2 regions of the Shewanella sp. DAU305 genome follow, and region 2 is predicted to be linked to the other one. Evidence: riboswitches for the same ligand, from Rfam matches in the RefSeq annotation. Region 2 holds a riboswitch; the other holds the start of a gene.
What was found. Region 2 has a riboswitch for cobalamin ahead of OX890_RS06690 (ABC transporter ATP-binding protein). Riboswitches for the same ligand answer to the same signal wherever they lie in the genome.
Positions count from the first base shown of each region.

Region 1: another riboswitch for cobalamin. It lies ahead of OX890_RS19390 (TonB-dependent receptor); the one in region 2 lies ahead of OX890_RS06690 (ABC transporter ATP-binding protein).

Region 1 is NZ_CP113808.1:4,563,919-4,570,703, reverse strand. It holds gene rihA (pyrimidine-specific ribonucleoside hydrolase RihA) at 1-296, opposite strand, end outside; gene OX890_RS19400 (hypothetical protein) at 531-1,973, shown strand; gene OX890_RS19395 (hypothetical protein) at 2,189-2,857, shown strand; cobalamin riboswitch at 2,995-3,228, shown strand; gene OX890_RS19390 (TonB-dependent receptor) at 3,338-5,296, shown strand; gene OX890_RS19385 (hypothetical protein) at 5,361-6,575, opposite strand.
Region 2 is NZ_CP113808.1:1,548,514-1,555,298, reverse strand. It holds gene cobT (nicotinate-nucleotide--dimethylbenzimidazole phosphoribosyltransferase) at 1-1,072, opposite strand, end outside; gene OX890_RS06695 (FecCD family ABC transporter permease) at 1,238-2,395, opposite strand; gene OX890_RS06690 (ABC transporter ATP-binding protein) at 2,364-3,257, opposite strand; cobalamin riboswitch at 3,358-3,522, opposite strand; gene OX890_RS06685 (histidine phosphatase family protein) at 3,727-4,458, opposite strand; gene metH (methionine synthase) at 4,913-6,785, shown strand, end outside.

The DNA of each region.
Region 1 (6,785 bases), 2.0 Mb from region 2:
GGGCTGAAGCTAGGTTCAGGCAATGCTGGGCCATCGAGGCCAGTCTCGCCGTGAACATTGTCAGCGATAATCAGTTGACGTGTTAGCGGCTTAGTGGCACCGCCCGCGACTGGGATATCACCACGGTTTAACAGGGTTAAGATCCGCAGTGCGTTGTTGAGGGTTTTATCTGGGGTTTGATTGCCTGCGCTAGTCGTGACGGCAAGGGGAACAAGGTCTGGGTGAGCTAAGGCTAAGATCAGCGCGATAGCATCGTCATGGCCGGGATCGCAATCAAGAATGATGTGACGAGTCATACTGTTACTCCTTTAAACAGCGGTACTGGATGCTTAGAATAGCATGCCATAAGTTAGGCGCTAGCATGTGGAGGGTACTTGCAGAGCAAACTGTGAGCGTTTTCGTCTTTTTATTAACAAGCTGCTAGAATTCTGCCCGTTTTTGACACTAGGCGATGTTAGGTAAATCCATTCTCGCTCTGTCCGCTGCACAACATTGAATGACATATCCAAGCAAATACAAGGAAATAAGTAATGCTCACTCATCGAATCACTTGGCCTAAGGCTTTACTCGCGGGCATGGTTGCCATGCAGATCTCTGGCTGCAGCGATCCTCAACCTATGGCCATTATTGAAAGCAATAACGAGTCATTGCTGCAGTTCGATAACGGTAAACTCATCCAATTTAAGGAAAAACCGAGTCCGCAGTATCGCCATATTCCCTGTGATTTACCCGCGGTAAATACCGTTGTAGCAAATGATATGGCAGTGGCTGCCATCACCCAAAATGGCGATGTGATCACTTGGGGAAACAGTTTTAGCGGCGGCGATAGCCGCGAAGTTGCTGCGGAGCTTAAACACGTTAAACAAGTCGTGCCTGTAAAGGAAGGTTTTGCCGCCCTGCGTGAAGATGGCACTGTGGTGTACTGGGGACGTGCTGGGAAACTGAGCCTCGACAAAGCCCTTCAAAGCCGTATGACAAACATCACTAAACTCTATGCTAACCGTGAGGCGGTAGCCGCACTCGATGCCAGTGGAAAAGTGCACACTTGGGGTTATGGGCCCGAAGGCGGCAATAGCCAACATGTGCAGGATAAACTGGTGGATATAGTTGATATCTTTGCCGAAGGACGAAGTTTTACGGCACTTAAGAAAGACGGCAGCACTGTGATTTGGGGGCAAATTGAACGTTCAACCAATATGAAAAAGCTGCTGCCGCAGTTAATGGATGTTGTGCGTGTTGAGTATACCCAAGGGACCTATGCCGCTTTGAAAAAGGATGGCAGTGTCGTGACTTGGGGGCAGAGTAGCGATATTTACCCTATTCGCAGTGCGCTACAGGATGTCGTGAGTATTATGTCAAATAGCTGTGCTTTTGCAATCTTAAGTCCAGCGGGAGAGGCGCACTTTTGGGGCAATGAAACGAACTGCGGTATCGATTGGCTCAAACAAACGGATATTAAAGGCGTTAACAGTATTGTCAGTGTCGGCACGGGATTTCTGTTGCTGCGTGACAATGCCGTACCGCAAATCCTCGTCGATGACAGTGACTACGCCTATCTATATGGTTTTCACTATGCCCAAGAGATCCTCAATCGATATTGGCAGGAGGGAAGCAAAATCACCATAGGTTCAGCATCATTTGTATTCACCCGTCCTGACGGCAAAGTCGTGCCAGTAGGCTATAGGGCTAACCTAGAAAATGTCGAGAAGCTCATAGAACGCATCCCGCGATTAACTTGGTTAGCGAGGGCGGGTGAGGGTTATGTCGGGATCAGTGAAAAGGGGGAATGGGTCTCTTGGTCGATGAATAACGAGATGTTCGCCAAATCTCCGCTGCAGCCAGCCGATTCGTTGGTGATTAAGCCGCTGGATTTTACCCCTGTTACCCAATGCGAAACGCCAGAACAAAGACAGGTGATTCTGAGTCAGGAAAGGCCTAAACCTGAAGTAAAAATGTGGCTGTTTAGCGAATAGCACTAACCTCTTTTACCATCACGGCGCAGATAAACGGAGTATTTCTCTGTTATTTACGCCGTGATAGTGATTATTTCTTTCAAAGTGGCAGTTAATCTAGGCTTTTGACTGTTTTCAATCTGGGTTATTCGCTAGAATGCTGGGTGTTTTCTGTTCAATTTCATGATGTCGTATTAATTAGTATTAGTTATAAGTGCGATACAAGGATGATAAGTATGAAATTAGCATTGTGTTCACCTATTGGATTATTTCAAGGTGCCAGTGTGTTGTTACTCTGCAGCTTAATTGGCTCAGAGCCAGTTCAAGCCACATTAGCTATGCCCCGGAGCGAAAGCGGCGCTGCTCATACCCATGTATTGCCCGTATTTGGTCAGCAATTAGGGTTCAATCTGCCTGCGGGCTGGAAACAGGCTTATCATGAGGAGCAAGCAGGCATGTTTATGGCAGAGTTTGTGCCAGAGCAGGAAGCATTAACCCAGTGGAGTACGCTATTTTGCGTGCAGGGTTTTAAGGATATGGCCGAGAGTATTAGCCCTGAGCGTTTTTTAGATGCGATGGCCGAGACCTATAAATCGACCTGTGATGGCGAGGTGGTGTACCAGAAGTTAGGCGACACTGAAGTCGATGGACACGCTGGATTTAAGGCTATTCTAGGCTGTACAGCCATGCCCAATATGCACGGTGTGACGCCACTGAATCCCAAAGCCTATGCTTCAACTCCTCAAGGGGAAATTGGCTACTATACGGTTGTCAGTGGCAATAAAGATTTGTATCTGTTGCATAAGTCGATGCGAGGTGCCGTTTTTTCTGCCGATAAACCGCCATTGCAGGCGGATAATAGCCAAGATTTTATCTTCGCTTTAGTCCCATTCTCCTTGAAGTAGGCTGTAGACGCTCGCTTGAGTTTGATGGACTTTCATCCGTATAGACGTCTATAATGCGCGCGCTCAGGCTCTATAATGTGCTGAGCCTTAAGGGGCGATAGCAGTCTTTATTGATGGCTGTACCCTATGAATCAAATTTTTAGTCAACCTTCTGAGGTGCTTGCGTGCGAAAGCCGCGAGATAATCGGGAAGCCAGTGGAATTCTGGCACTGCCCCCGCAACGGTAAAAGGTGAGAGAAGACCGCGTTTGATTGGTGAGTTCAAGACCGAACCCGATAGTCAGAATGTAAAAGGTCAGTCTCGCGTTAATCCAATTTTTAAGGGATTAACATAGCCTAAGTCCGGAGACCGGCCCTAAAGGTGTTTTTGAGATTTCGGTGGGCAGATCTCAAAATGCGATAGTCACTGTCAGTATCTTTTACTGAATGAACAGTATCGTGGCGCTAATGCCCCGTTTTCCTTGCAGGAGTTAAAGGTAAAATGGGAACAAATCCAACCAAAATCGCGCTACTTATCGGTAGCCTTTGCAGTTTTTCCGTTATCGCGCCCGCTATGGCGGCAGGCGATACCAGCACAGCTAAAGTCGACGAGCATCTTGTCGTGATCGGCCGCTCTGACAATACCCCGTTAAATATTGCCTCGAATGTGAATGTGATTGACGCTGCGGCGATTGAAATGAGCGGTGCCACTAGCGTGACTGAGGTTTTACGCGGTCAAAGCGGTATTCAAATTTCGGATAATAACATCGGTACTAGCTTTGCGATGCGTGGCTTTAGCGCCAGCACTGCTGTGAATAACACGCTGATTTTACTTGATGGTCGTCGCCTCAATAATATCGATATCGCTGCTCCTAGTCTTAATGCCATACCGCTTAACCAAGTCGAGCGCATCGAAATTTTATCGGGTAGTGCGGGTGTGCTTTATGGCGACCAAGCGGTAGGCGGCGTGATCAATATTGTCACTAAATCCCCTGAAAATACTGGTGGTAGCGTGCAGTTATCCGGCGGCAGCTTTGATACCTATGAAGGTCGTGGTGATGTGTCTGGCGCGATCAACAAGGATTGGCGTTACTTTTTCACTGGTAGCTATAACCAAGGTGACAACTACCGCAAGCATAATGCCAATGAAACAGGGTCGATTTTAGGTCGCATTCAATATAAAACGGCCACAGACTCCTTCTTTGTTGAAACTAGCTACTACGACAACGATCGTGAAAATCCGGGCTCGCTGACTGAAAAGCAATTTAAAGATAACCCACGTTACTCTGGTAACGATAAGCAATATTCCCATGAAATGACTACGGCGGCGCGCACGGGTTACCAGCATCAGCTCAATCAAAACTGGGCGCTGGCGGCGGATTTAGATTACAGCGATACCTTAGTGTCATCATTGAACTGGGGACAGAGCCGTAACACACGCTCACTGTTGATGTTTAGTCCTAAAGCGTTAGCGAACTACAGTACGCGTCAAGGTGAGCTAAACCTAGTCACAGGTTTAGACATCAGCCGTGGTAAGGCTGATTTTGACACTATGGCGCGTAGTAATGTACAGCAAATGCAAAGCGCCTATCTACAAGCCACAGTGCCTTTAAGCCATACCTTAAGCTACGTTGTGGGTGGTCGTTATGCGCGGGTGACCGACGAGTTAGTCGATGGTAATGTCTATCCTAATGGCATGGATTTAGACGAAAATGCCCACGCATTTGAACTGGGTTTAAATTACCGTCCAACTGCTGAGCACAGACTTTATGTTCGCGCTGATGATAACTTCCGTTTTGCCAAAGTGGATGAGCAAGCTTATACATCGCCTGGTGTACTTGGCTTAAAGCCGCAGACGGGTCGCTCCTATGAAGCGGGTTGGGATTGGACTCTTGCTAGCCAAACCCTACGAGTGAGCTTATACCGTCTCGATTTAGAAGATGAAATTGTGTATGACTCAAGCGCCACTAAACCTATTGGTGGTAATTTCGATGGCGCAAATGTCAATGCTGACGCTTCACGTCGTTATGGCGCAAGTGCCGATTGGGATTGGCAGGTGACTAAAGCAGTACAACTAGGGCTTGAGTATAACTATATCGATGCCGAATTTACCGACGGTAATAATGATGGCAAGGAGCTGTCTTGGGTGGCAAAACACACGGGGCGCGGATATGTCAGTATGGATTTTGCTGAGCATTTCCAAGTCTTTGCCGAAGCTATCTACACGGGTGATCGCTTTGTGGAAGGTGATAACGGTAATGAAGGCGATAAGCTGGCCAGTTACGTGCTCGGTAATTTAGCCTTGAACTACAACCGTGATGCTTGGCTTGCCAGCCTGCGTATCGATAACCTATTTGATAAAGACTATGTTAGTGCAGGCTATTACGGTGGCCTTTGGGGTGATAGTTATTACTCTGGCCGAGGTCGAGATATTCGTTTAACCCTTGGTTATCGTTTTTAATATCTGACTAAATGAGCGAATTTAGCAGCCTTTAACTCAATATAAAGGCTGCTTTTTTTTGCTATTATTTACTCTTAAATTGTTTATCTTGTTCTTCTTTATTTAGCGGTTTAATACCAAGATAATATTCATAGCTATTTTTATCGCTGTTATCGACAGTCGTCTCATTTTTGCTATTAATTTCTTTCGATGTACTCTCTTCTTTATTTGCATACATAGTTAATTTAGGCTTAGTCTGTTTAGACTTCGTCTCCTGTGCAGCAGACACATTCGCTATACTCTTAATGTCCTCATTATCAGTAGCGGATTTATCTTCTACCTTGCCAAATTTATAGTTAAAAATAGCATTGGTTTCTACTGTTTCAATGGTTGATTTCTTCATGGTTTTGTATATTGCGACAATACCATGTTTACCTAGAGTGACTTCAGGGTGAATTTTCTTACCAGTACCAACCTTAGTGCCATCGACATACCAGTCTGCATCAACGTTACTCGTAAGGGTTATGACCGTGGACTTAAGGCCCAGTTTTTCATTGAGTAATGATTCAATTTTATTGTTATATGACGGCTTAAACGTCATATTAACTTTGTAATGTAGCTCACCATTCATATTCATACTTGCGTTAATAACTTTGTATGATAGTAGTACACTTTTATCACTGAGGAATGGATCTGAATTAATCGTGTTTTTAACAGTATACTTTTCAGTATCTTTTAAACACTCATTTATAGATTGGAATTTTGAGCAGGTCATTGAGCTTTCTAGGTCAACGGACTTAACACTATCAGAACTAGATAGTTCAGTAACAATTCGATTAACAATTTCTTTTTTCAATGTAAAAAGCTGCGCACTTTTTTCTGCACGCTGACTATTTATAACTTCGTATTGTTTTAGTATATCTTGATAGTTCTCTTTGTTTTTAATTTTGTCATCTACTGATTTTTTTTCAAGTGAATCAATTTTTTTTACTAAGGTTTCGATTCCTTTGAAATAATTTATTGGGTCACTTTCTGTTAAAATAGCATTGGGTAATGCCAATATTGCCTTATTATAATTTTCTTTTTCATTTTCAATGTTTATTAATAGTGAATCATAATCATATTCACTTTTCTTATGATTAGATAAGCGATCATTAATAGAGATTAGCAAGTTATCAATTTCAAACTTTTGCTCGATTTGGTTTACTGTTTGGTTTTCGGTTGCAGTTATCAACTCTATGGCATACGAGTTACTTGCACACAAGCACAACAAAGCAATGGTAAATTTACTGTATCTCACGTTTCTCTCCGATATTTTATCTGAAACAGTCAAAACGGCTTACTATTTCGGTGCTTTGAGCAAAAAACTCGACATTTTAACCATAATACTTAAGTTGATTTTTCTTTTCAAATGGATTGTTTGTTTGTTAATTTTGATAAAGCTAGGCTTCACTTGATATCAGATTGTGCTTTAATTGTAAAGCGCTGATTATTTTACCTTCTATTGGCA
Region 2 (6,785 bases):
CCTCAATCCCCGCATCACTAAAACTCGCCATTTGATTGTAAAAATTTACTGAGGCTTGAATAAGCGGCAACGCCAAAGCTGCGCCCGTACCTTCACCTAATCTCAGCCCGAGTGATAATAAAGGTTTCGCCTGCAAAAATTCTAACATCCGCTGATGGCCTTGCTCGTCTGACTGGTGGGCGAAAATCAAATAATCGCGCACATTAGGGGCGATTTGCACCGCGACTAATGCTGCCGCCGTGGCGATAAAACCGTCCACAACCACCAGCATTTTGCGCTCGGCAGCAGCTAACATCGCGCCCGTCATCTGCACAATTTCAAAGCCACCAAGGCAAGCTAGCACTGATTTGGGCCCAGTTAAGGCACTTTGATGCAGCAATAACGCCAGCTCAATCAGCATCAGTTTACGTTCTAAGGTTTCGCTATTAATGCCCGTGCCACGGCCGACACAATCAATCACATCGAGCTGCATGATCGCCGCCATAATGGCCGCCGCCGCTGAGGTATTGCCTATGCCCATTTCGCCAAAGGCGACTAAGTTACAACCTGCTTGATGGTGACGTTCAATTAAATCGCGCGCCATCGCAAAGCCTTTATCGACGGTTTCCAGCGCCATCGCGGGCTCTAAATGAATCGCCCCTGTGCCCGCGCCAAGACGTTGATCGATAATGCCTTCAACCCCTTCGACTGGCGTTAAAATGCCGCAATCGATCACTTCGAGCCTAAAGCCCACCTGCCGACAAAAAACGTTAATCGCCGCGCCGCCATGGGCAAAGTTTTGCACCATTTGGCGCGTCACTTCGCTAGGGGCAATCGACACGCCTTCTGCGGCAATACCATGATCACCCGCAAACACTAACATGGTTGGATGAACGATTTTCAGCACAGTATTTTGTGGCTGATCCGTTTGTTGTGAATCAGTCGCTTGCACGCGGGCAATCTGTAAGGCTAAGGATTCGAGCTGACCTAAGGCGCCGGGCGGCTTAGTCTTAAGATCAATTTTTTGCTGGATCAGCGGATCCTGCGCTTTACTCACAGGGCTGATTTGAAAAGACACGGCTGACTGAGACATCCACACTCCACTTATTATCTTAAATAACCACAACGCATCCTGCGTCTATGACTAACATGTCCAATTTTGCATTTCCAATCGCGGGGCAGATATCAACAAAAATGCTGATTATCTCGCCAGTCTGCGCTTGCTAGATGACTCTAGGATTACGTTCTGACTAGGTGTTTACGCCATGACTCTGCGTTTACGCAAAATCAGCAAAAAGAACATGCTACCTATGGCCGCCGTGATAATCCCCACGGGCAACTCTTGATTGCCTAACAAACAGCGCGCCAGCACATCAATCCACACCATAAATAATCCGCCCACCAGCGCCGTTAAAATAATCGGCTGACGACCGGGAAACAGCATGCGCACTGTGTGGGGGATCATTAATCCGACAAAGCCAATACCGCCGCAGGTGGCGACCAAAATCGCGGTAATCAAGGAGCAGAGCAGCAACATATTGAGTCGCAACTTAGGCACATTCACCCCTAAGGTATGCGCCGTTTCATCCCCCGCTTGCAACGCCATGATCTGCCGTTTCATGCCTAAAATAATGAACAAACTCGCGCCAATCACCAGTGTCGGCAGCACTAATAAGGACCAACTGGCCTTGGCAAAACTGCCTAAACTCCAAAACAAAACAGAAGCCGTCGCCTGCGGACTGGCGAAATACAGCAGCAGACTCGTTAGCGCGCCGAACATAAAGGAGGTCGCCACGCCTGAGAGCAACATGCGCTCCACTTGGCTATTGAGCCCAAGGCCAGACAAGGCCAGCACTATCAGTACCGACAAACTGGCGCCAATAAAAGCGCCGAAGGGCAAGCTAAACCAAAGCAAACCCGACAAGGCGCCCGAGCCACTAAAAATCCCCGAGTTCGCCGCCATACCCGTATTCTCAAAAAATCCAGACCCCGTAAATAACGTCAACATCACCACAGCGCCAAAGGACGCGCCTGAGCTAATGCCAAACAGATAAGGGTCGGCCAATGGATTGCGGGTCACGGTTTGCAGCACGCTGCCCGCCAAAGACAAGCCCGCACCCGCCACAAAGGCCAGTAAAATACGCGGCAGTCTGAGCTCCATCACGATGCGCTCCGTCATGCCATTGGCTTGAGTGAGGTTGGCCATTTTATTGATAAACACTTGGATAACATCCATAAAACTGATGTTCGCCGCGCCAAAACTCGTGGCGGCAATGGGGGTTATCAAAGTGATTATGCCTAATGCGACCAGCATCAGTTGTTGTCTCGTCAAAGGTGTCACGATACGCCCCAAATGTAAGATGAAATGCTGTTTACTCCCTGAATCATCCGCCCTCGCCTCGCTCAGCCAAAGCATTAGCCATGTTGTGCGTCGAATCATGGTAGCCATAAAAGTAGCTGATTAAGGGCTTTTTATGTTGTGGATGGGTCGACACCTGAGCGCACACGCCGAACACATCACCAATTCGCGCCTCGGTTAATACCTCAGTTGGCGTGCCCATAGCGCTGACTTCACCGTTATGGATCAACAATAAACTGTCGCACAGGGCGCTGGCTAAATTGAGATCGTGAATAGAGGCAATCACGCTGATGCCAAGGCTACGCACTAATTCGAGGATTTGGATTTGATAACGCACATCGAGGTGATTGGTTGGCTCGTCGAGGATCAACAGTTGCGGCTGCTGCACTATGGCGCGGGCGATCAAGGCACGCTGCTTTTCACCGCCGGATAAGTGCTCGTACTGTTGATGCATTTTATGACTGAGGCCGACTTTCTCTAAGGCTTTGGTAATGCGCTCGCCATCACAGCTCGAATTGGTATCGAACATGCCCTTATGCGGTGTTAAGCCCATGCTGACCAATTGCTCTGTGGTTAAATCAAAATAGTGCGGCGTGTCTTGCTGCACTACAGCGACGCGGCAGGCAAACGCCTTGGGCGACAAACGCTCAATATCTTGATCAAACAGGGTAATTTTGCCCTGAGTCGGGCGAACAAACCGATACAAACAGCGTAGCAAGCTAGACTTACCCGCACCGTTAGGCCCAATCAAACCCAACATCTGCCCCGTTGGCAGCGCAAAGTTAATATTGGAAAGAATGGTTTTGCCATCGATACACCAGCTTAACTGGCTGACATCGAGCGCGACCGTCTGGCTCGCTGACGGGCGAGTGTCGCTGTCATTCAAAGCATGGCTCGTTTGGATGGCAGAGAGTTTCACCAAAGTGGTGCTCCTAGCGAGTCCAAACCTGAATTAAAAAAGGTTGTGCACATTGTCATCGGCTCCCTCGAGTCACCCGCTCGAGAACTAAGGCTGCACGCAGCGATAACAGAAATAGGCAGGTCTCCTGACTCGTCACTTTTCTATTGAAAACAATATAAAAAGTCACTCACAGTTGCGGGCACAGTTCGGGCTGACTGACAAGCAGCTCCCCGATTCCCTATTATGTTGAGATTGATTTCAAGCCTTTGCAGCGTGTCTCGGCCATAACTGCCACAGAACACACTCGCACGACTCAAAACTCCCAACACCTATTTCTGTGACGTCATCCGGTACACTGCCACCAGCCTTGCAAGGCCGCGTGCGTCAGGGGACGTCAGGAAAAAGCATTATCCTATATTTACCTTAATAGGCAATCGACAATCACGCTGGTAAGACAAGAAAAATCTTCACCTTAGGGCAACGCGGATCACTCGCAGCGCCCGCTCGGCCAATCTAAACGCCAGTAACAAACGCCGTGCTCATCCTGCAGCACATTAATGCTCACCACGGCCGCCACGGGTAAATCGAGTTGACTGTAAAAGCCCACCGCCCGTTCAACCCCAAGGGCGCGCGCCATTAAATGACGGATCACTCCGCCGTGGGTCACCACCCATACTTTGGCAGCCAGTTCGCCCGCAGCCACGCTCACTCCCAGACTCGCTCCCACAGCCTGCTCGGCGTTATGTGAGTCGACGGTCAATCGTTCAAACTCGGCGGCGAGTATCTGGTCAATGGCGCCATTCACCCGCGACTCGAAGCTTGCCATAGTCTCACCATTGGGCGGCGGTGTTTGCCAAGGGTTCTGCCAATAGGCCGCTAAGCATTCGCCCTCTTGCTGATACAGCTCATCGAGCCGACGACCGTCCCAATCACCAAAATCAATTTCCTGTAAACCCGATAAAAACTGCGCCTGCAATGGCCTTGACTCAGATATCAATGCCGCCGTCGAATGCAATTCGGCGGCAAAGGCTTGGGCAAATTCGCCGCAGCGGCGTGAAGTCGAACTATAAATCGCGCTGCAGGTACTTGCCTGCGCCTCAACCGCTGCCGACATTTGCTGCCAGCCCTTTTCACTCAAAGGCACATCCACACGGCCGCGTAAAATTGCGCCGCCTTCACACTCGCCGTGGCGTAACAATAACAATCGAACTTGTTTCATCGTATTCCTATGTCTATCACTCGTGGCACATTTTGTTGAAAGCCCACATTAGACCCGTCGTCCTATATACTCAATTACGCCCTAGCCCAACAACTAGCTCTACAACTAGTCCTACAAAAAGAGCCGTTAAACTGGGTGAAAAGTGCTGATAGGACTCAATTGTCGTCAGTCAATTTTGACCTTGCCCTGACAATCATAAGTCGCGTATTATGGACGTCTATACGTTTAAATGTCCAAAACCAATCTCTAACAATGAATAACTAAAACGAGTAGTCAACATGTCGACCGAGCAGAATGGAATGCACTTAGCCTAACTAAGTTAGCTAATTTAGATCACTCACTAGGGTCGATAACGAGAGCCGATATCTGGACTGCACAACACGCTTTACCCTGCACTTAGCATAACAAGGGTCGATGCTTGGACTTAACTTAGCTGTATTTAAGGTAATTATTTATGACGATACCCTCTACCAAAGCCGGCCAGATATTGGCAGACATTCGTAAACAGCTTGCTGAGCGCATTCTAATCTTAGACGGTGCTATGGGCACTATGATCCAAGACCACAAGCTCGAAGAAGAGGATTATCGCGGCGAACGCTTTAAAGATTGGCACACTGACGTCAAAGGCAACAACGATTTATTGGTGTTGTCGCAACCCCACATCATCAAACAAATTCACACCGACTACTTAAACGCCGGTGCCGACATCATTGAAACCAACACCTTTAATGCTACGACTATTGCCATGGCCGACTACGACATGCAGTCGCTGTCCGCCGAAATTAACTTAGCCGGCGCCCGACTCGCCCGTCAAGCCTGTGATGAAGTCTTTGCTGCCACAGGCATTCCACGCTACGTCGCCGGTGTGTTAGGCCCCACTAACCGTACTTGTTCGATTAGTCCAGATGTGAACGACCCAGGATATCGCAACGTCAGCTTCGATGAGTTAGTGACTGCTTACAAAGAATCCACTAAGGCGCTGATTGAAGGCGGCGCGGATATCATTATGGTCGAGACCATATTCGATACCTTAAACGCCAAGGCTGCACTGTTTGCGATTGAATCGGTATTTGATGACTTATTTGGCCAGCATTCGAGTGACCGCTTACCTATCATGATCTCGGGCACCATTACCGATGCCTCTGGCCGCACCCTTACCGGTCAAACCACCGAAGCTTTTTATAATTCCCTGCGCCATATCAAGCCATTATCTATCGGCCTTAACTGTGCGCTCGGACCAAAAGAGCTGCGCCCGTACGTCGAAGAATTATCCCGCATCAGTGAGTGTTATGTGTCGGCGCATCCGAACGCGGGCCTGCCGAACGAGTTTGGCGGCTATGATGAAACTCCAGAGGACATGGCGAATGTGATCGAAGATTGGGCGCGCGAAGGCATGCTCAATATTATCGGTGGTTGCTGTGGTAGTACGCCTGAACATATCCGCGTTATTCGCGAAGCGGTCGACAGACATAACCCGCGCGTTTTACCCGATATCCCCGTCGCCTGCCGCTTAGCCGGTTTGGAACCACTGACTATCGATGCCCAATCCCTGTTCGTTAACGTGGGGGAGCGCACCAACGTCACAGGTTCGGCCAAGTTTTTAAAGCTGATCAAAGACGGTAAGTTTGAGCAAGCGCTCGATGTGGCCCGCGAGCAAGTCGAAAGCGGCGCGCAGATCATCGACATCAACATGGACGAAGGCATGCTCGATGGCGCCGAGATCATGCACAAGTTTTTAAACTTGATCGCCTCTGAGCCCGACATCAGCCGCGTACCGATTATGATCGATTCCTCTAAGTGGGAAGTCATCGAAGCTGGCCTAAAATGTATTCAAGGCAAAGGCATAGTTAACTCGATTTCCCTCAAAGAAGGCGAAGCCAAGTTTATCGAGCAAGCAACACTGGTGAAACGCTACGGCGCGGCGGCCATTATCATGGCGTTCGACGAACAAGGTCAGGCCGATACCAAGGCGCGTAAAATCGAAATCTGTACCCGCGCTTATAGGGTGCTGGTTGATAAGGTCGGCTTTCCGCCAGAAGACATCATCTTCGACCCGAACATTTTCGCCATCGCCACAGGTATCGATGAACACGACAACTATGCAGTCGATTTTATTGATGCCATCAAAGCGATTAAAGCCACCCTGCCCCACGCGATGATTTCGGGCGGTGTGTCGAACGTGTCGTTCTCGTTCCGCGGTAACAATCCAGTACGCGAAGCGATTCACGCGGTATTCCTGTACCACGCCATCAAAGTCGGCATGGACATGGGTATTGTCAACGCGGGTCAGTTAGCCATTTACGACGATATCGACCCTGAGCTTAAAG